DNA from 4 places in the Bacillus cihuensis genome. Region 1 is predicted to be linked to each of the others. Evidence: riboswitches for the same ligand, from Rfam matches in the RefSeq annotation. Region 1 holds a riboswitch; each other region holds the start of a gene.
What was found. A riboswitch is a leader RNA that binds a small molecule or an ion and turns the genes downstream of it on or off. The one in region 1 is predicted to bind cobalamin.
Positions count from the first base shown of each region.

Region 2: another riboswitch for cobalamin. It lies ahead of mmgD (citrate synthase); the one in region 1 lies ahead of V179_RS0126380 (hypothetical protein).
Region 3: another riboswitch for cobalamin. It lies ahead of V179_RS0121910 (FecCD family ABC transporter permease); the one in region 1 lies ahead of V179_RS0126380 (hypothetical protein).
Region 4: another riboswitch for cobalamin. It lies ahead of metE (5-methyltetrahydropteroyltriglutamate--homocysteine S-methyltransferase); the one in region 1 lies ahead of V179_RS0126380 (hypothetical protein).

Region 1 covers NZ_KI632502.1:10,404-15,196, reverse strand. Annotated here, with positions in the region: gene V179_RS0126390 (hypothetical protein) at 1-330, shown strand, start outside; gene V179_RS0126385 (ABC transporter substrate-binding protein) at 762-1,727, opposite strand; gene V179_RS0126380 (hypothetical protein) at 1,770-2,279, opposite strand; cobalamin riboswitch at 2,466-2,684, opposite strand; gene V179_RS0126370 (AAA family ATPase) at 3,123-4,079, shown strand; gene V179_RS0126365 (DUF58 domain-containing protein) at 4,079-4,793, shown strand, end outside.
Region 2 covers NZ_KI632495.1:195,080-199,872, forward strand. Annotated here, with positions in the region: gene V179_RS0106735 (S8 family peptidase) at 773-1,753, shown strand; cobalamin riboswitch at 1,915-2,112, shown strand; gene mmgD (citrate synthase) at 2,525-3,655, shown strand; gene prpD (2-methylcitrate dehydratase) at 3,736-4,793, shown strand, end outside.
Region 3 covers NZ_KI632498.1:5,479-10,271, forward strand. Annotated here, with positions in the region: tRNA gene V179_RS0121895 (tRNA-Arg) at 1,122-1,195, opposite strand; gene V179_RS0121900 (hypothetical protein) at 1,302-1,610, shown strand; gene V179_RS0121905 (hypothetical protein) at 1,652-1,900, shown strand; cobalamin riboswitch at 2,134-2,313, shown strand; gene V179_RS0121910 (FecCD family ABC transporter permease) at 2,472-3,536, shown strand; gene V179_RS0121915 (ABC transporter ATP-binding protein) at 3,542-4,793, shown strand, end outside.
Region 4 covers NZ_AYSD01000017.1:136,524-141,316, forward strand. Annotated here, with positions in the region: partial or broken gene V179_RS32135 (hypothetical protein) at 1-133, shown strand, start outside; gene metE (5-methyltetrahydropteroyltriglutamate--homocysteine S-methyltransferase) at 269-2,575, opposite strand; cobalamin riboswitch at 2,734-2,926, opposite strand; SAM riboswitch class I at 3,019-3,129, opposite strand; gene V179_RS0104240 (TetR/AcrR family transcriptional regulator) at 3,206-3,877, opposite strand; gene V179_RS0104245 (hypothetical protein) at 4,021-4,377, shown strand; gene V179_RS0104250 (nucleoside hydrolase) at 4,609-4,793, opposite strand, start outside.

The sequences.
Region 1 (4,793 bases):
TTAATCATGGACGCTCTACAAGGAAATACAGTAAATGATGCATTGATCATTGGTACGTTGGCTTTAGTTGCAATCATCTTCGGATTCGTTATGAAATATAAGTCGTATTTCTTTGCAGGGACAGGAACTATTTTGTTAAATATTTATATGAATACCAATCATCTATGGGGCAATCTGCCATGGTGGCTCTATTTGATCATTGGTGGTATCGTTCTTATCGCACTTGCCAGCTTTTTTGAATGGAAAAAACAAAAGGAAAATACGACGTCAAAGGAAATTCTTGAACGTAACAAAGAAAAAATTCGGAAATGGTTTGCGCGTTGGAGGTAGAATGATGTGGTTGATGAGTCATGTTTCATAACAAGTAAAACATCCATGAGCGCCTGCACTAAAGCCCAACGATGAAAAAGTATCAGGTTTTATAAACTGTATCACCTTATGAAGATGGCGGTACGGAGCTGATTTTACGAAGAACCGCCTCATGTCCATCATACAAAAAAGAGATTGTTTGATAACGAAAAGGTCAGGACACATCTACTATATATTGTTTAGAAGACGGTTAAATGTCATGGTAAAGTGAAACTACAATCAGTGGGAGGCTTCATACCCCACTGATTGTTAGTTGAACCATTCGGGCATTAACGGTATATAGAGTGTGAGGTCTGACCCTTTTGGGTTCTTTTCTGTACAAGAAACTTTCCGAGGTTGCTGGGCTATGCCTAAGAATAGGGAGAGCCCACGCCACAGTATGAAGTTTCGGTTTATTTAAAAAGTTCAGGATAGACGGTTTTGGCAACAAGTTCGACAGCTTCGCCTATGCGTGGTCCTGGGCGGGACATCACGTCTTCATTTAAGTAGTATACTTTGTCCTCTTTAACGGCTGTAAGTTGGTCCCAACCTGTACGGGTCTTAATTTCTTGCTCAGGGTTTTCAATAAAACCAGCAGTCGTTGTGATGACATCAGGATTACGCTTAATGATTTCTTCCTCAGAAACTTTGATCCAACCTTCTTGATCCTCAAAGATGTTGGTTACCCCTGCTTTTGCTAAGATTTCTTGTTGAAATGTCTTCTTGCCAGGTGTATAGATTTCTGGAGCAGGGCTTATTTCTAAATAGACACTTTTCTTTTCATTTACAGTGTCCGTTTTATCAACCACAGCTGCAATTTGGTTTTTAATTGCATCGACGATTTCAGCGCCTTTCTCCTTAACGCCCATTACTTCTGCAATTTGCTGAATGTCACCGTAAACATCTTCAAATGTAGCAGCAGATGCAATGACAAAGATTGGGATTCCAGCGTCTTTCAGTGGCTGTAAGGTAGCCTCGTCACCAATCGTATAGGCGATAATGACATCGGGATTTAATGCAATTATTTTCTCTGCATTAATATTCATTGAATCAGAAACTGATTCAATGTCGGCTGCCTTTTCTGGATAGTTATCAACATCTGTGACCCCGACTATTTTTTCACCTGCACCTAGAGCAAAGAGAATTTCTGTATTACTTGGCTGAAGGGAGATAACTTTTTCAGGGACTTTATCAAAGGTGATTTTGTTGCCAAGATCGTCAGTTACTGAATATGGCTGGTCCTTTTCTTGTTTAACTTCACTTGCAGGGGCATCATCCTTATTTGGTGCTGATTGATTATTATTCCCACACCCAGCAAGTACTAAAGTAAATGAAAGCATTAGGGCAAGTAGCCAATTGTTCGATATGAATTGTTTCATTGTGTTCTCCTCATTTCTTATTCCAATTATTGAGTGGATGCATTATTTTTTCGTCGATTTAATGTCATAACATATACTCTCGTGAGGGATTTCATCGACGCCAAGTTGTTTATTGACATAGACGGCCATAACGAATAAAACGTTCGCTAATAAGTGAGTATAATCGAACAAGATTTTAGGAACTTCTCTTTCAAGACTCACTTTATGAAGCGCTCGCACCGATTTCTTGGCTTCGCTGCGGCAAGTATGTAAAATGCAAGCTCCAGGAGTTCCTTGTGGCAAAACGAAGGTGCTGATTGCGTCTTTTACCTCTATTGAATAAAAATCATACATGCTACTCAAGTGATCTAAGTCTTCTTGTGTAATGCCTAAACGTCCGCGTACTGAGCCATTTAGGTTATACCCCATGTCGAGTAAATACATTAAATCTTTGTGTACAACAGGGACATCCTTTGTAAATGCACATGCTAAGCCGATTCGTGATGTCAAAGAGTCAGTCCTGATTTCAAAGTCCACTGTTGAAGCTGATTCGCGCATGTATGGATAACACATAAAACGGAAATCTTTTTTTGCCAAATATAATCCCCCTTATCTGCTAAATAGAGTGAATCCCCCTTTGGATCGCTTCCTATAACAAAAAAAACCGACCAAGAAAATTGGGCGGCACACCATCATGCATATCCAGTTGGAAAGAAAAGATGAGAGTTTGCCGTACAATCCTCTTATCTTCCGAAGAGTATAATACGCTGGAAAGAAGGCAGGTCTCCTGGCTTGTGCTTCATTTTACTTTAAGAACCTTCCCATTAACATCACAGAATGTTGCACTTTGCTCGATTCCGTTAAATAAACAGTGGTTTATCCTTATTTCATGGCACTCACAGTTGCGGAAACAGCTTCGGTTCTTCACCGAATTCCCTATTAAGCTGAAAGTTCAGCACCCTTTTTCTGCAAGATTATATTCACTTATCAGTAGTTTACCATATAATTCTGATAAAAAACTTATACTTTCACTAGATATATTTAGTTTATTTTTAACATTCGAATAACTACTTGTTTAATAAAAGATCCAATGTTTTAATTGTGGATTCAAGTTGATAAAAACTTTTTGGTACGAAATCTACAGGCTTATGATTTCGATATCGGATAGTAAGTTTTCATACATGCGTGGAATAGAGTACTTTAGAATTTTATCTAACCATATTAATCTCTGTTAATAGCCTGAATCTTTTAAGTAACTCAATTATGTAAAGATTGTAAATATACTGGAAAAAGAAGGGGTTTCGAGAAAGTTGTCGAACTTAGTTTCAAGAAATGGTTTATATCAAATAAGAACAGGTAAGAAATTTTTCGGTTTTTTTGAAAAAATGATAAGGAATGGTTTACAGGAGGTAAGAAATGACATATGAAGGAAAGCACCCAAAATTGAATGAAGTAATCCATAATATTGAGAAGGTTATTATTGGGAAAAGAGATATAGCAGAATTAAGTGTAGTAGCCCTACTGGCGGGTGGGCATGTTTTGTTGGAAGATGTTCCGGGTGTTGGCAAAACAATGATGGTTCGTGCGCTGGCAAAGTCAATCAGTGCAGATTTTAAACGTATTCAATTCACACCTGACTTGTTGCCATCTGATGTAACAGGCGTTTCCATTTATAATCCAAAGGAACAAGAATTTGTTTTCCGACCTGGGCCAATAATGGGAAATATTATCCTCGCTGATGAGATTAATCGAACATCTCCAAAAACTCAATCTGCTTTATTAGAAGGGATGGAAGAGGCTAGTGTGACGATTGACGGTGTAACAAGGGTGTTGGAGCAGCCGTTCTTTGTCATGGCGACGCAAAATCCTATTGAATATGAAGGAACCTATCCGCTACCTGAAGCTCAATTGGATCGTTTTTTATTAAAGATGAAAATGGGATACCCTGATATATATGAAGAAATGGAAGTTCTTAATCGGGCCCGCTTAGTACCGCCGATTGAGAATCTTGCGCCAGTGATGTCATTGGTTGAACTGCGCGGTTTGCAGCAAGAGGCAAAGTCCATCATTGTCGATGATACGATTAAACATTATATTGTTGAAATGACACAAAGAACACGTAATCATCGTAGTGTGTACCTAGGTGCAAGTCCTCGTGGATCAATAGCCTTAATGAAAGCATCTCAAAGCTATGCACTATTATGTAACAGAGATTATGTGTTGCCGGATGATGTTCAATATCTTGCCCCGTTTGTGTTATCGCATCGTCTCATCTTGAAATCTGAAGCGAAGTACGAGGGGATTACAGCTGAGCAAGTGGTTGCTGAGATTATTGAAAATAATCCAGTGCCAGTAAAAAGGGCCGTGAATTAATGATGCAATTATTAGTGGAGAAAATAAGACCTTATGTAAAGGTCATTATGCTCATTTGTTTAGTGTTCTTTGCATTTGTGTTTGCGATGTTTCAAGGAGGCTTCCTAAGTTGGTTTTTACTCTTTACGTTTCTGCCTTTTGCCCTTTGTTCGATCGGTGTCTTTTTCTATCCGATACACAAGTTCACAGTAACAAGATCATTAGATAAAACGGAGTTTAGAGCAGGGGAAACGATTGAAGTAAGAATTGAAATTTCACGAAAAGACCGCTTTCCGCTTTTATTTCTTTTGATAGAAGAAGAGCTTGATGGCAGATTAGGTAAAAGCGCTTCGATGAAGAAAGTAATTATTTTTCCTTGGTTTCGGAAATCATTTTCACTTAGGATGAAGCTTCATAATCTACCAAGGGGAGACCATAGCTTATCGGGGATTCGTCTGAAAACTGGAGATATCATTGGGTTATTCGACAAGGAAGCCAAGTATGACCTTCCAAAAAAAATTCTAGTCTGGCCTGCTTACTATGATTTGGCGTATAAGCAATTGGAGAATTTCTTTGATCGTGGCGAAGTAGGGTCTGTAAAAAAGATGCAGCGCGAGTATTCCATTGTCAGTGGAGTTCGAGAATACCAACCGGGCGACCAAATGTCTTGGATTAATTGGAAAGCTACGGCCAATAAGAATGCCATCATGACCAAGGAATTTGATGAGCAGAAAA
Region 2 (4,793 bases), on a different contig from region 1:
TTAGGTTTTGTGTTTGCGAAAAGGTCTAATTATCTTTTCTTTCGCAAGTAGAACAGATTTCCACTCTCACCGCTATGCTAATTGCCATAACATATTGAGTTATATATACTCAACAAATTGAATAGTAAAGAGTAAAGGGGGATGATTACATTAACTAAGATTGTTTGGATAGTTATATCATGTTTTCTTTTATTTATTATCCTTGAAACAGGAATATCACTTTGGATAAACAATTGGACTTTTGAAATTCGATTTTCTAAATTAAAAAGATTTTCCATTAAAAAGATAATAAAGATTAGGCGGCGATCTAAAATGAAAGGGTGAATTGGTACTAGACGGGATTTGAACTCCATGGGTATCGCGGTTCTAGTCCGGCTCCGGTTATAAATATGATGCATTAAGAATAATTAGTGGACCTTTTGATACGAGGGGATCACTTCACAATAGGAGCTTTTTTACAGCTCCTTATTTCTGGTTGAATGGGTCAGGGGGGAATAACATAACCCATCTGAATGTAATTATTTCAATTTGTCGGTATGTAGGAAAGCTGTTATTATAGTTTTTTAAAATCGATAAAAGTAAGGTAGTTCCCTAGTAAACTATAAGTTCAAATGATACAAAGGTTTATAGCGAATGCTTATCCCCGTACATAGAATAAAGAAATGCTAATTTAGCTAACCTAAACGGGTTATAAGTGTGATACTCCACATCTGTCCTTAAAAAAGGAGTTGCTACTTCCCAATTAGGGTTAATTTGAAGGGAGAGGAACGTATTGCCTAATGTTCAACTAATACCGTTCCGTGTTGAAGGTGTTAAAGAAAACACTGTGGAAGTTCCACGAGGGATAAGAATGATTCGCGCACGCTCAATTTGGAGGGAAGGTTATAAAGGAGAGAACATTGTAGTGGCTGTAATTGATACGGGATGCCAGCCAGATCACCCTGATTTAATTAATCAAATTATTGGAGGGTATAATTTCACAGATGATAATAATAGTAATCCTATTAATTTTGCCGATAATAACGGACATGGGACACATGTCTGCGGAATTATTGCAGCAGCAAAAAATGGTTTTGGAGTAGTTGGTGCAGCGCCTAAAGCGAAATTGTTAGTACTTAAGGCTTTAAATGGATTAGGAGAAGGAACTACAGACAACATTTCATCAGCTATTGATTACGCTATCAATTGGACTGGCCCAAAAGGTGAAAAAGTACGGGTTATCTCTATGTCATTAGGGGGATCAAATGATGATCCATCCTTACATTCATCGATTAGAAACGCAGTTCAAGCAAATATAATGGTCGTGTGTGCTGCAGGAAATGATGGGGATGGAATTGCCGATACAATTGAGTACAGTTATCCAGCTGCTTATCCGGAAGTTGTAGCTGTAGGTTCGATTAACCAGCGCGGACGCATATCCAGATTTAGTAATTCTAATGGTGAAGTGGATTTAGTAGCCCCAGGGGAGCAAGTTGTATCAACCTTTCCTGGTAACCAATTTGCCGTATTATCTGGTACATCTATGGCCGCTCCACATGTGTCAGGGGCTGTTGATCTATTAATAGACAAGTTTGAAACAATTCTTGGGCATAGATTAACAGAGTTAGAAGTATATAATGAACTCTTAAAACAGACAGTTCCACTAGGAAATCCAGAGACTCAAGAAGGACATGGAATGCTAAAACTAAATCACCGGAAGGTAGAAAAAATAAAAGAACTGTTAAAAGGGTTTAACTTACACATAGAAAATTAACATCATAATTAAATTATCTAAAGGAAAAAGTTTGCATATAAGGAGATACCCCTTGGTCAGAGCGTGTCTAGGAAAAGATTGTGATCAATTCACAACTTCTAATTGGGAAAATTAAAAAATAAAAAATTGCAATATTTTGAATATTTTGTTATATTTAAAATTGAATAAGCTAATTAATAGGTGTGAATAAAGAACTTTTTATATCTACTTAAAAGGGAAGTTGATTTGAGTCCCGCAACTACCGTCTTTTGTAATTGAGAGCGCACCGAAAAATGCCTCTGTTCTTGGACAATAAAAATGGGAAGATTCGAAAATCAATTATCATGAGCCGGTAGTCCTTCCTAATTAATAGAGTACTAAGTCCCTGAAAGGCTAGGGATAGTCGTGGATGAGATAGCAATAAAATTTTTTAGTGAATGAACAACTTATTAGAAGTTGTTTTTTTGTGTTTAGTTCCTGTTCCAATCAATTATTAAGACTAAAAGCACCAATGAAAAATATAAATCGGTATTGTTTGTTGCTATTTAAGATAGTTCGCAAAAATTAAAAGGGGGCTATAGAGTACAGAAGGCTATTACAACAATTGCTTTAAGTCTGTAATATTAAACAATCTAGTTTGTAAGAGATCCAACACGACAAGATAGTCATACAAAATAAAATATGAAATAGAATTACAAAGAATAGACGATGAAGAGAAGAAGTTGCTTTTGCATAATTTTGATAATACTTTCAAGAACTTGTATCAAGACTATTTGAATTGGAGGAGTAAAAATGACTAGACAAGTAAATTATTCCCCTGGACTGGATGGAGTTATTGCAGCTGAAACAAAACTGTCTTTCCTAGATACAATTCATAGTGAGATTGTCATACAAGGATATGATCTTATTAAGTTATCAGAAAATAACGATTATTTAGATATCGTATTTTTACTACTTCACGAAAGATTTCCATCATCAGAAGAAAAACGAATACAAGAACAAACTTTGAAGGATGAATATGATGTTCCCGAAGATATTCTGAAGATATTAAAACTATTACCAGAGAAAACACATCCAATGGATGGACTAAGAACGGGTATTTCTGCATTAGCCGGATATGATGCTCAAATTAATGATCGTTCATTAACAGTAAATAAGAAACGCGCCTACACTTTATTGGGGAAAGTACCTAATATCGTAGCAAATAGTTACAGAGTACTTAATAAACAAGAAGTTGTACCTCCGAAAAAAGATTTATCATATAGTGCCAATTTCTATTACATGATTACCGGAAAAGTACCATCTGCAATTGAGGAAAAAATATTTGACCAATCTTTATTATTATATAGCGAACATGAGATGCCGAATTCTACTTTTACAGCTAGAGTTATCGCCTCGACACAATCTGATTTGTATGGTGCCTTAACAGGAGCTGTAGCTTCATTAAAAGGTAGTTTACATGGAGGAGCAAATGAAGCTGTTATGTACATGCTTTTAGAAGCTGGTTCAGTTGAAAAGTTTAAGCAGTTACTTAAACAGAAATTAGCCAGTAAAGAAAAGATCATGGGATTTGGTCATCGCGTTTATATGAAGAAGATGGATCCTAGAGCACTCATCATGAAAAAAGCATTAAAACAGCTTTGTGATTCTAAGGGTGACGACTTACTTTATAAAATGTGTGAAGCTGGTGAAGTTGTTATGGAGAGAGAAAAAGGGCTTTATCCAAATTTAGATTACTATGCAGCTCCTGTTTACTATATGCTAGGACTTCCAATTGAAATATATACACCGATTTTCTTTAGTGCTAGAACAGTAGGTTTATGTGCTCATGTGGTTGAACAACATGCAAACAATCGACTTTTCCGACCTCGTGTCAATTATATTGGCGAGCGTCATAACCCCAATGTTTTATCAAAACCGTAAGATATTAGCTCGCTGGATGGACGTTGTGAAAGACGTCCATCCAATTAATAAACGAATTATAATAGAAAGGGAATGAAAAAATGCTGAAAATAAACGGAATTGATCGAACGCAAACAGATGTGTTATTAGCAGACATTGCAGATTACGTATTAAACAAAGAGATTACTAGCACAGAGGCATATGAAACGGCTCGTTATGTTCTACTTGATACAATTGGCTGTGGTATTTTAGCACTTCGATATCCAGAATGCACGAAATTATTAGGACCAGTAGTTCCTGGTACAATTGTTCCAAATGGTACTCGTATTCCAGGTACTTCATATGTGCTAGACCCAGTTAAAGGTGCGTTTAATATTGGCTGCATGATTCGTTGGTTAGACTATAACGATACATGGTTAGCTGCAGAATGGGGACATCCATCTGATAACTTGGGAGGTATTTTAGCAATAACTGATTACTTAAGTCGTGTGAATATTGCTGAAGGAAGAGAAGCATTAACTGTGAAAGATGTTCTTGAAATGATGATTAAAGCACATGAGATTCAAGGAGTATTAGCATTAGAAAATAGTTTAAATCGGGTTGGACTAGACCACGTTTTATTTGTAAAAATAGCGACAACTGCGGTCGTTACAAAAGCACTAGGTGGAACTAGAGAAGAAATTATTGCTGCATTATCTAACGCATGGATTGATAATTCTAGCTTGCGTACATATCGTCACACTCCCAATACGGGATCACGAAAATCATGGGCAGCTGGTGATGCTACAAGTCGAGCTGTACACCTAGCTATGATGGCAGTTAAAGGAGAAATGGGGTATCCAACAGCTCTTTCTGCACCAGGCTGGGGCTTCCAAGATGTATTATTCAATAATCAAGAATTGAAACTTGCCCGTCCACTAGATTCATATGTAATGGAAAATGTGTTATTTAAAGTATCTTTCCCCGCTGAATTTCATGCGCAAACAGCTGCAGAATGTGCAGTAAAATTGCATGCTGAAGTAAAAAACCGCCTTGATGAAATAGATCAAGTAAAAATAACAACTCATGAATCAGCTATTCGAATAATTGATAAAAAAGGACCGTTGAACAATCCTGCTGATCGTGACCACTGTATTCAATATATTACGGCAATTGGGTT
Region 3 (4,793 bases), on a different contig from region 1:
ACGAATATGTATTATGATTCAACCATAGGATAGAGTTATTTAGCGGATGTATGAATAGAGTAAAGAAAAGGTAAATCAGGACAAAATGGGAAAATAGTCTAAAAATGGGCGAGGTAGGGAGGGGAGTGACACTTCCTCTTATTATTTAAGAGTGTAGATTTTCACTATCGAGGATGAAATACTAGGCAATAGTACCCAAGTCGAGATTTGTGACCGTTTAATTTTTAAAATATTCGTAATTTTGTTGTTAAATTTGTAAATATGAAAAGCCAAATCTAAGGGGTTGTGTGAGTGAAATGCAAACATTTTGCTAACATAGAGGATTTTTAATAGAGGCTTCTCATAGTTGAGTAAACTTTTGAGGAGCCTCTTTTTCATTATCTCGTATCTCTTTACCGGTAAACAAAAATAATATATATTGAATGTGTTAAAGTCCTTGAAATACCGCACATTTCGCATACGTCATTAAAGAAATTACACACTCTCACCTTACGGGCGGCATGATGTAATTCACTGAATTATAACAGTGGTCGACAGAATAAACTTGAATTTATTGAAATTTACTATCGAGTGCGATTGTTTAATAAAACAATCGTTCTTTTCGTTGTGATAAATGGATTATTAGTAAACGTGAAAGTAGACTTTGAATATGTTTAAGAGAAGAAACAACGAAGTTTTCGAGCCTGGTATTTGGCGTAAATCCTTTCCTTGGATTCTGAGCATTATTAGTATAGCTCTTCTTGGAATGTGGATATGTACTCTTCTTAATAGTTATGAGGCAGAACCGACGAGTTCAGGATGCGAAGAGGAAGGAAAGGAAACCCCAATTCCTACGCAACATAGGATTATGATTGTTCGAACTTTGACAACAAGGAAGATGCCCAGCTGTTTTATGAAGCCAACGGGGGCCAGATAAAGGTCCTTATGATTTAGACCGGGATAGGGACGGTGGGGCATGTGAGTGGAATTGAAGAAATATGCCCTTTGAAGGGGCAGCTTCATAATTAGTTTTCGGCAGATTTTCGGCAAAACAGCTGTATCATATAAAATGTGTTGAACTGTACTATAAAATAAAACAGCCAAAACCTTATAATATCAAGGTTTTGGCTGTTTCTACTTAGCGTCCCAGATAGGAGTCGAACCTACGACCTACAGCTTAGGAGGCTGTCGCTCTATCCTGCTGAGCTACTGGGACATATGAAAAGAGTGTGACTGATATATTATAGTTGTTATAAGAAAAATTTTCAAGATTTATGCGCTAAAGAAAATTAGGCCCACTTTAAAATAAATAGGGGGATCTAATGAAAAAAAGTATTTTTTTAATAGTTGTTCTTGTGTTTAGGGGCGCTCTCTCATTATATATCCTGGATAAAGCCAAAACAAAGAAACTTCATAAACCTACAGAGTTACTAGCAACAGTGGATGGAGATAGGATTGCTTATCAGGTTCGCAGTTTTAAAATGGATGGGACCGTAATTGTGAAAAGCCAGAAAGAAGATCCTATTACGAAGGTTAACCCACGAACAAAACTTACAGTTGAATTTGTTGAAGAGCCGGAAGGTTTCTGCATTTCAGAGATTGCAATTTTGGAGATGGAGAGGATTTTATAAGAACGGAGGGGTGGAATACAGTCAGTTTCAGAGAGTATACCTTGGAAAATGGGGTTGGTTATAAATCTTATCTTATCCATGCAAAGTGGCTGGCTGGGAAAGAGACGACATATTCCATTAAACTGGACATTAAACAGCTCGTTTCTGATCAGGTATTATTGCCGAGAGAACATGAAAATAGCGCAATAACTATCCTTGGAAAATCAGATGTCAGTCCTATTAATTTTGCTGAACATAAGTATGATTTGAGCCCAATTCGCACGATAGTGACTGATAGAATTATCGTCTGAATATCCTGAATTGAAAATAGAGAGCATCCCCATCTATATTATTTTTGACTATACACAAGAAGTGTTGCGAACCAATAATGACGAAGAGCTAATAAAGTACTTAGAATCAGAGCAAAGAAAAAAGTAAAGAGTTGTTGTGACAGGGGATAAAAAAGATTGTCTGTTGACTCATTATGTAATAATTTTCTGACTAATTATCGCGTTCAATTGTGTATAATAGATGGATAGAAACAAAATACAAAAACGAAATAGGTGTCTTTTTCTAAGACTTAAAAGGGCAGTTGGTGAAAATCCAACGCGGTCCCGCCACTGTAAATGCGAGCGAGCAGTAGATAGCCACTGTATGAAAATATGGGAAGGTGCTGTAAGTGTAGACCATAAGCCAGGAAACCTGCCTGTATTTGTGCACCAAATTTACCTACGTGGATAGGAAGGTGTGTGGCAGACGTACGGGAATATCTGTTCATACTATAGACGATTGACTCATAAGGGTCAGCCTTCCTGAAAAAATAGTGGAGGCTGACCTTTTAATTATTCCCTGTAAAAACGTATGATAGGGGACTAGTAGAATTTGCGAAATTCATTAAAGCAAAAAAATTTACAAAATGGTAAACAATTAGCTTATATACTTGCATTTGCATTTCTTGCTTTTTCAATGATTGTTGGAATTTCAGTAGGTTCGGTATCAGTCCCTGTTTCGGAGCTTTTCCAAATTATTGGCAAGGAAGTGTTCCAATTACCACTTTCAACTGAAGCGAATGTGATGTTCACAAATATTGTAATGAAAATACGTTTGCCGCGTGTTGTGTTGGCCGGTTTAGTAGGCGCATCCCTTGCCATTTCTGGTGCAGCGTTTCAAGGGCTTTTGCGAAATCCGTTAGCCGATCCTTATACACTCGGTGTCTCTTCTGGGGCTTCAGTAGGAGCAGTTGTAACGATTTTCTTTGGGCTTTCTCTACCTGTTATTGGCTTATTTACTTTACCGTTATTAAGTGTCTTGTTTTCATTCTTGACGATTTTCTCTGTGTTGTTGTTTGCACAGAAAATGGATCGCTCGATAAAGGTAGAGACAATTATTTTAACAGGGATTATTTTTAGTTCGTTTTTAGGTGCGTTTATTTCCTTAATGATTGCCTTGACTGGAGAAGAATTACGTCAGATTATTGGCTGGCTATTAGGAAGCGTATCAATGCGAGGATGGAGTTATGTGGGGATTATTCTGCCATTTTTTATCGTTGGAACTGTGATCCTTATGCTGAATGCTCGTGAACTGAATGCTTTATCCTTTGGAGAAGAGCGTGCCCAGCATTTGGGTGTGAACGTGAAACAAAGAAAGCTAATGATTTTGATTGCAGGTTCGCTGTTAACCGGGGCTGCTGTAGCCGTTTCAGGGACAATAGGCTTTGTTGGCTTAGTGATTCCACATTTCACGAGACGACTTGTTAGTCCAGATCATAAGCATTTATTGCCGTTGTCGATGATTATTGGGGCGGGATTCTTAATTTTGGCGGATCTTGTGTCAAGGGTTATTATTTCCCCAGCTGAATTACCAATTGGCGTTATTACCGCATTAATTGGTGCCCCCGTCTTTGCTATAATTTTATTAAAACGGCGCAGGATAGAAGAACGAAGGTGATAAATATGCTAACTGTTACTGAATTGATAGGTGGGTATACCAAGAATATGCCTGTTTTGAAAAATCTTTCATTCGAGGTTGCTCGAGGAGAATTGTTTGGAATTCTCGGACCGAATGGCAGTGGAAAAACTACGCTGCTTCAAATGATGAGTGGCATTTTACCTTATCATAGTGGTGAGATCTTGCTTAAAGGAAAACGGCTGCAGGAGTACCGTACGAAGGAACTGGCTAGAGTAAGTGCTGTCTTGCCACAGCACTCTACACAGGCTTTTTCCTATACGGTAAAAGAAACAGTCTCGCTTGGCAGATATGCGCATCAAAAGGGTTTACTACAGAGTTGGTCAAAGGAAGATGAAGAAGTGGTCCAAAGAGTTATGAAACAGACGGGTACTACTCCGTTTCAACATCTACCATTTGACCAGCTTTCTGGTGGTGAGAGACAGCGTGTCTTGCTTGCACAGTCATTGGCACAAGAACCGGAAATTCTCTTCTTGGATGAGCCGACAAATCATTTGGATCTTTCCTATCAGAAAGAGTTACTCGACTTGATGAAAAGTTGGACAAAGGAAAGAGATCTGACTGTTGTTTCTATTTTTCATGATTTAAATCTTGCTAGTCTTTACTGTGATAGACTGCTACTTTTGGATAAAGGACAAATTCAAATCAATGATAAACCGAATGAAGTGTTAAAACGAGAACGCGTTCAAGCAGTATACCAAACAGACATTGAAAATTACCCACATCCCAATGTTCCTAAATCACAATTATTCATTGTTCCAGCTCATCTTGCAAAAGAGCAAGAAACTTTAGTAATTAACGAGCAATATATAGAAAAGAAAGATGATTGGCTTGCATTGAAATCACCGATCCCGCTTAAGACGATATCATTAGGAATGACAGAGATTGGGAATGGCTGGTACCAAACATTTGTGAATTGTCATAACAAGCGTACCTTTGATTGCTCAGATCCTCAAAAGGAAATGATTGAGTACTTGTCAGCTCATGGATTTAATCGAAGTGAGACGATAGGGATGATAACAAATGTTGATCTGAAAACAGTAGCGGTCAGATTCTATCAAGGAGATAATATTTCAATTTTTATCGTGGTAACGGCTGGAAAAAGGAATATCCATAATCCACATCATGTCGTTCAGTCTGAAAAAGTGATAGGATCAAACATCCATACATGGGTATTTGTAAATGGGTGTTTAACGGAAGAAGCATTTATTCAATGCCTTGTAACTGCAACGGAAGCAA
Region 4 (4,793 bases), on a different contig from region 1:
TCATAGCCATATTGCGACGACGAGTAAATACCTGAAGGATTCGTACAGTAATCTCGTTAATGCTGTAGATGTTACACCTAAATTTTGGGGTAAAAAAGATGAAGGATCCAAACCTCTTTCGTCTATTTTTTAACGATTAGGTTAATTTTTTCATACACAAAATGCACTGACTCATAAAGAAAGGGTCAGACCCCCACATCTGTGATATACAGAGGATAGAGTGTGAGGTCAGACCCTTTTGGGCATCAACTTTTATTCTTTTCGCATCTTATACATTGAGTGTATATTTCGCGCCAATCTTTTCTCTCGTTTGTTTCGCCGCTTCAATCATGACTTCTAGTGCTGCTACGGTTTCATTTATTCCACGTGTTTTCAAACCGCAGTCAGGATTGATCCAGAACAATTTTGGATCAAGGACTTGAAGGGCACGATCAATGTTTCTTGTCAATTCTTCAATTTTAGGTACGCGTGGACTATGAATATCATATACACCAAGACCAATACCTTTATCATACGTATTTTCTTCAAAGGCATAAATTAATTCTCCGTGACTTCTTGACGTCTCAATAGAAATAACATCTGCATCGAGCGCTTTAATGGCATCGATAATCTCTTTAAAGTCTGAATAACACATATGAGTATGAATTTGTGTATCGTTTTGTACAGATGTTGTTGCCAGTTTAAATGCATATACGGCAGCGTTCAAATAACTATCCCTGTTTTCACGCTTTAACGGCAGCCCTTCACGAATGGCCGGCTCATCCACTTGAATCATTTTTATACCATTTTTCTCTAGTTCCTCTACTTCTTTTCTTAGCGCAAGCGCGATTTGATTGGTTACTTCGTTACGAGCAATATCGTCGCGTACAAACGACCAGTTTAAAATGGTAATAGGACCTGTTAGCATACCTTTTACAGGTTTGTCTGTTAACGATTGGGCATATACGGTTTCTTCAACTGTCATTGCTTCTTTAAATGACACGTCCCCGTAAATAAGTGGTGGCTTCACGCAGCGGGAGCCGTATGATTGTACCCAACCAAATTTGGTAAATTGAAAGCCTTCTAATTTTTCACCAAAAAATTCAACCATGTCTGTACGTTCGAATTCTCCATGTACAAAAACATCTAGGCCAAGGTCTTCTTGAATTTCAATCCATTTTTTAATTTCCGCTTTTATATATTCTCCATATGCCGCATCCGTGAGCTCGCCTTTACGCCATTTTAAACGCTGTTTTCTTACTTCTTGTGTTTGTGGGAAGCTCCCAATTGTTGTAGTTGGAAGAAGTGGTAATTGGAAAGCCTTCTCCTGAATCCCTTGACGAACGTTAAAGACTGCTTCACGTTCTGCTTGATACGTATGCAAGTTTTGAATGGCTTCTTGGACTTGAATATTGTTTCGAAATGATGATTCATTTAGCGTTTGAACGGCTTCTATACTTGCTGTAATTTCTTTTCCGATCGATTCTTTGCCATTTTGAAGGCCTTTTGTCAGTATCACAATTTCATGTAACTTTTCATCAGCAAAAGAAAGCGCATCTTTTAAGACGTCATTAAGAGTTTCTTCACTTTTTACTGTTACAGGTACATGTAATAAGCTTGATGAAGGCTGGATAATCAGTTGATTTTTTGAAACAATTTCCGTTATCTCTGCAAGAATTGCATCCTTATCATCAAGTCGTGCACGCCAGATGTTACGTCCGTCAATAACTCCAGCAGCAAGTACCTTATCTTCTGGAAAACCGTGTTTTTTCAAGGCAGCCAGGTTTTGACCGCGATCATGTACAAAGTCTAGTCCAATCCCTTGAACAGGTAATGAGACGACATCTTCATAATATTCCACACTATCAAAATACATTTGTAAAATGACCTTTACGTTCGGTGCTGCTTTATGCAATGTTTGATAGACTTCACCTAATAGGGAGAGGTCTTCTTTGGAAATAGTTGTAGATAAAATCGGTTCATCGATTTGCACCCATTCTACCCCTTCTTCTTGCAACTCTCGTAAAATGTCAGCATAAAGTGGGACAAATTGATCAACAACTGCTTTAGTCTCATTCTCTTTATAGCCTTTTGACAGCTTGACAAATGTTACAGGACCTAAGATAACAGGCTTTCCATCAATACCAAGTTGTTGTTTAGCCTCTTTGTAAAATTGAAGTGGGCGATTTTCTACAAGAGTAGGTACTGCTCCGTCCAGCTCTGGAACGATATAATGATAGTTTGTGTTAAACCATTTCGTCATTTCAGATGCAACGGCACCTTTCGTGCCTCGAGCGATATCAAAGTATGTATCAAGCGATACTTTGCCTCCATCGTATTCAAAGCGCTTTGGTACGATCCCAAACATAACGGCCGTATCAAGGACATGGTCATACAAGCTAAAGTCGCCAACTGGGATCAAGTCAATTCCTTGATTCTTTTGCTTTTCGAGATGCTGTAAACGAATCTTCTCAATTTGTTCTAAGAATTCCTTTTTTTCTAGTTTACCTGCCCAAAACTGTTCAAGTGCTTTTTTCCATTCACGATTTTCACCAATTCTAGGATAACCTAAATTCGAGCTTCTGACTTTACTCATTGTTCTGCACACTCCCTGTATGTTTGATTTTTTTATCCTCAACTAAAGAATCTCTCTTTTCTATAAGAAAAGAGAGATTCATACGCACACTTAACTAGAGTTGAGACATTCTAATTTCCCCAACACGTATTCATCACTCTCCCTATATCCCCGTAGAGTACAAGCGCATACAACAGGCAGGTCTCCTGACTTAGGTTCATTGCTTCTTATCCCTTCCCATTTCCATATGAAACAGTGGCTGTTTGATAAGTTGCTCACCTTTACAGTGGCGGGACCGTGACGGATTTTCACCGTTCTTCCCTTTTAAACTGATTCATTCTTTTACACAGTACCTGGTGCATTTTCTATGAAATTTTTATTTTAATCTCTTAACTTACACATTCCAAAACACAAAAAGCCTCCTATTCTTAAAATAGAGAGGCTTTCATCACATGTGGAATCCTCTCTTATTTGCCAAAGCAATAAACTTTGCAGGATTTAGCACCTTTTCAACAAAATTGTTGAATGGTTGCCGGGTTTCATCGGGCCAGTCCCTCCACCACTCTCAATAAGAGTTTTTTAACACTTTATAATATTTTGAATTTAATAGCCATATTATCATGATAAAGGCTTGCTGTCAAAATAATATTTTTAATTTACATGGAAAGACGCCGAATTGCGTATATGATTAAGAATGACTTCGGTTGCTTCATCGACTGTATAGGTCGATCTGTTATTAATGAACATCGTCAGCATCCCTTGCCAGATTAAATAATGGCGTTCTGCCATCTCTTCCGCTTCCCTTTCTTGAATATACCCTTCGTTGATACATTGTTTTAGGGCGATAAATGTTCGCTTGGACTGACTAGATTCGATAAGCATGTGCTTTAAATCATCGTTATTCAGATAGACTACCAAATCTTCCGGAGAATAGTCATAATATTTTTTCATATTAATAGGATGAGTACCTAAATTAGCCGAAAAGACCGCATAGTAGATTTTTGGCGATTCAAAGGAATATTTACAAAAGCATTCCCAAATCAAAAAATATTTTTCAATCGGTGTACTTGCTTTTTCAATATATGTGGGTAGTGCATCCGTATATTTTTTTACAATGCTCATAGAAGCAAAGAAAATGAGATGGGATAAATCTTCAAAATAATTATAGATAGTAGCACTATTATAACCGGCTATATCAGCGATTTTCCTGATCGTAACTTTATCAACCCCTTCTTTTTCGATAATGTCAGCCGTAGCGTTAATAAAGTACGCCATCATGCGGGCAGTTTGCTTTTCCTTGTTTTTGGTTGGTTGTTTTTTCAATCTTTAACACCTCGGATTCACACTGAATAAGTTTGATTTTACCATACTAAAATTCATTCTCACTTCTTCTTTTTCTTGAATTTAGAAGAATTTAAAAGGAATGAAAGAAAAGAAAGGTTCTAATGATATGAGGAGTTGGAAATATGAATTTCAATATGAAAATTGCCAATCTTTTAGCTGATAATCTACATGGATTTATCGAATTTGTTTATAAAAGTCAGGGTAAGAAAAACAGCCTATTTATAAATATGGATAAAGTATATCAAATAAGACTTTTTGTTGAAGAGTATAAGTTCCAAATACTAGCTGATGAACTTCAGAGAATTAATCAGTTTAGCTGGAATGAAAAATATACTCATTTATTAGTTGAGCGATTTAGAAAAGGGATAGACGTTATTGATGAATACGTAGAAAGGAACTACAACGACTTATTTATTTTTACCGCTAGACTTCACACATTAAAGAGTCTTTGCTTATTATTACGAAATGAAGAATCATGATAGAACTTTTCTAACACTTTCTAGCAAATAGATTCCTATTTTTCAATATATTAGTATTCAGAAATAGAATAACGAACCTTGATGGATGAGAAAATCCTTTTATCTGATGGTTTTTTTGTCGGTGCAGTGCACTTTTTGCAACATACAAATCGATATCTTTTTTTATGAGTTGTTTATAATGATACGGATGGTTTGTAGCCTTTGCTCTCAGAGAGCAAAAGCTACGACGTTCTAGTATTTTTTTAGTGCCTCAATCATTAATTTCCAAAAGCCTTCTACATCAAGTTCTAATCCAAACTTCGCATTCACTTTTCTACCTGTGACCCCATGTAGATCAATCAACGTGGTTCCTGCGGTAAACTCGCCTTTCGTTTCTACGGTAATATTCACATCTTTCAGCTTAAACAATTCTGGTG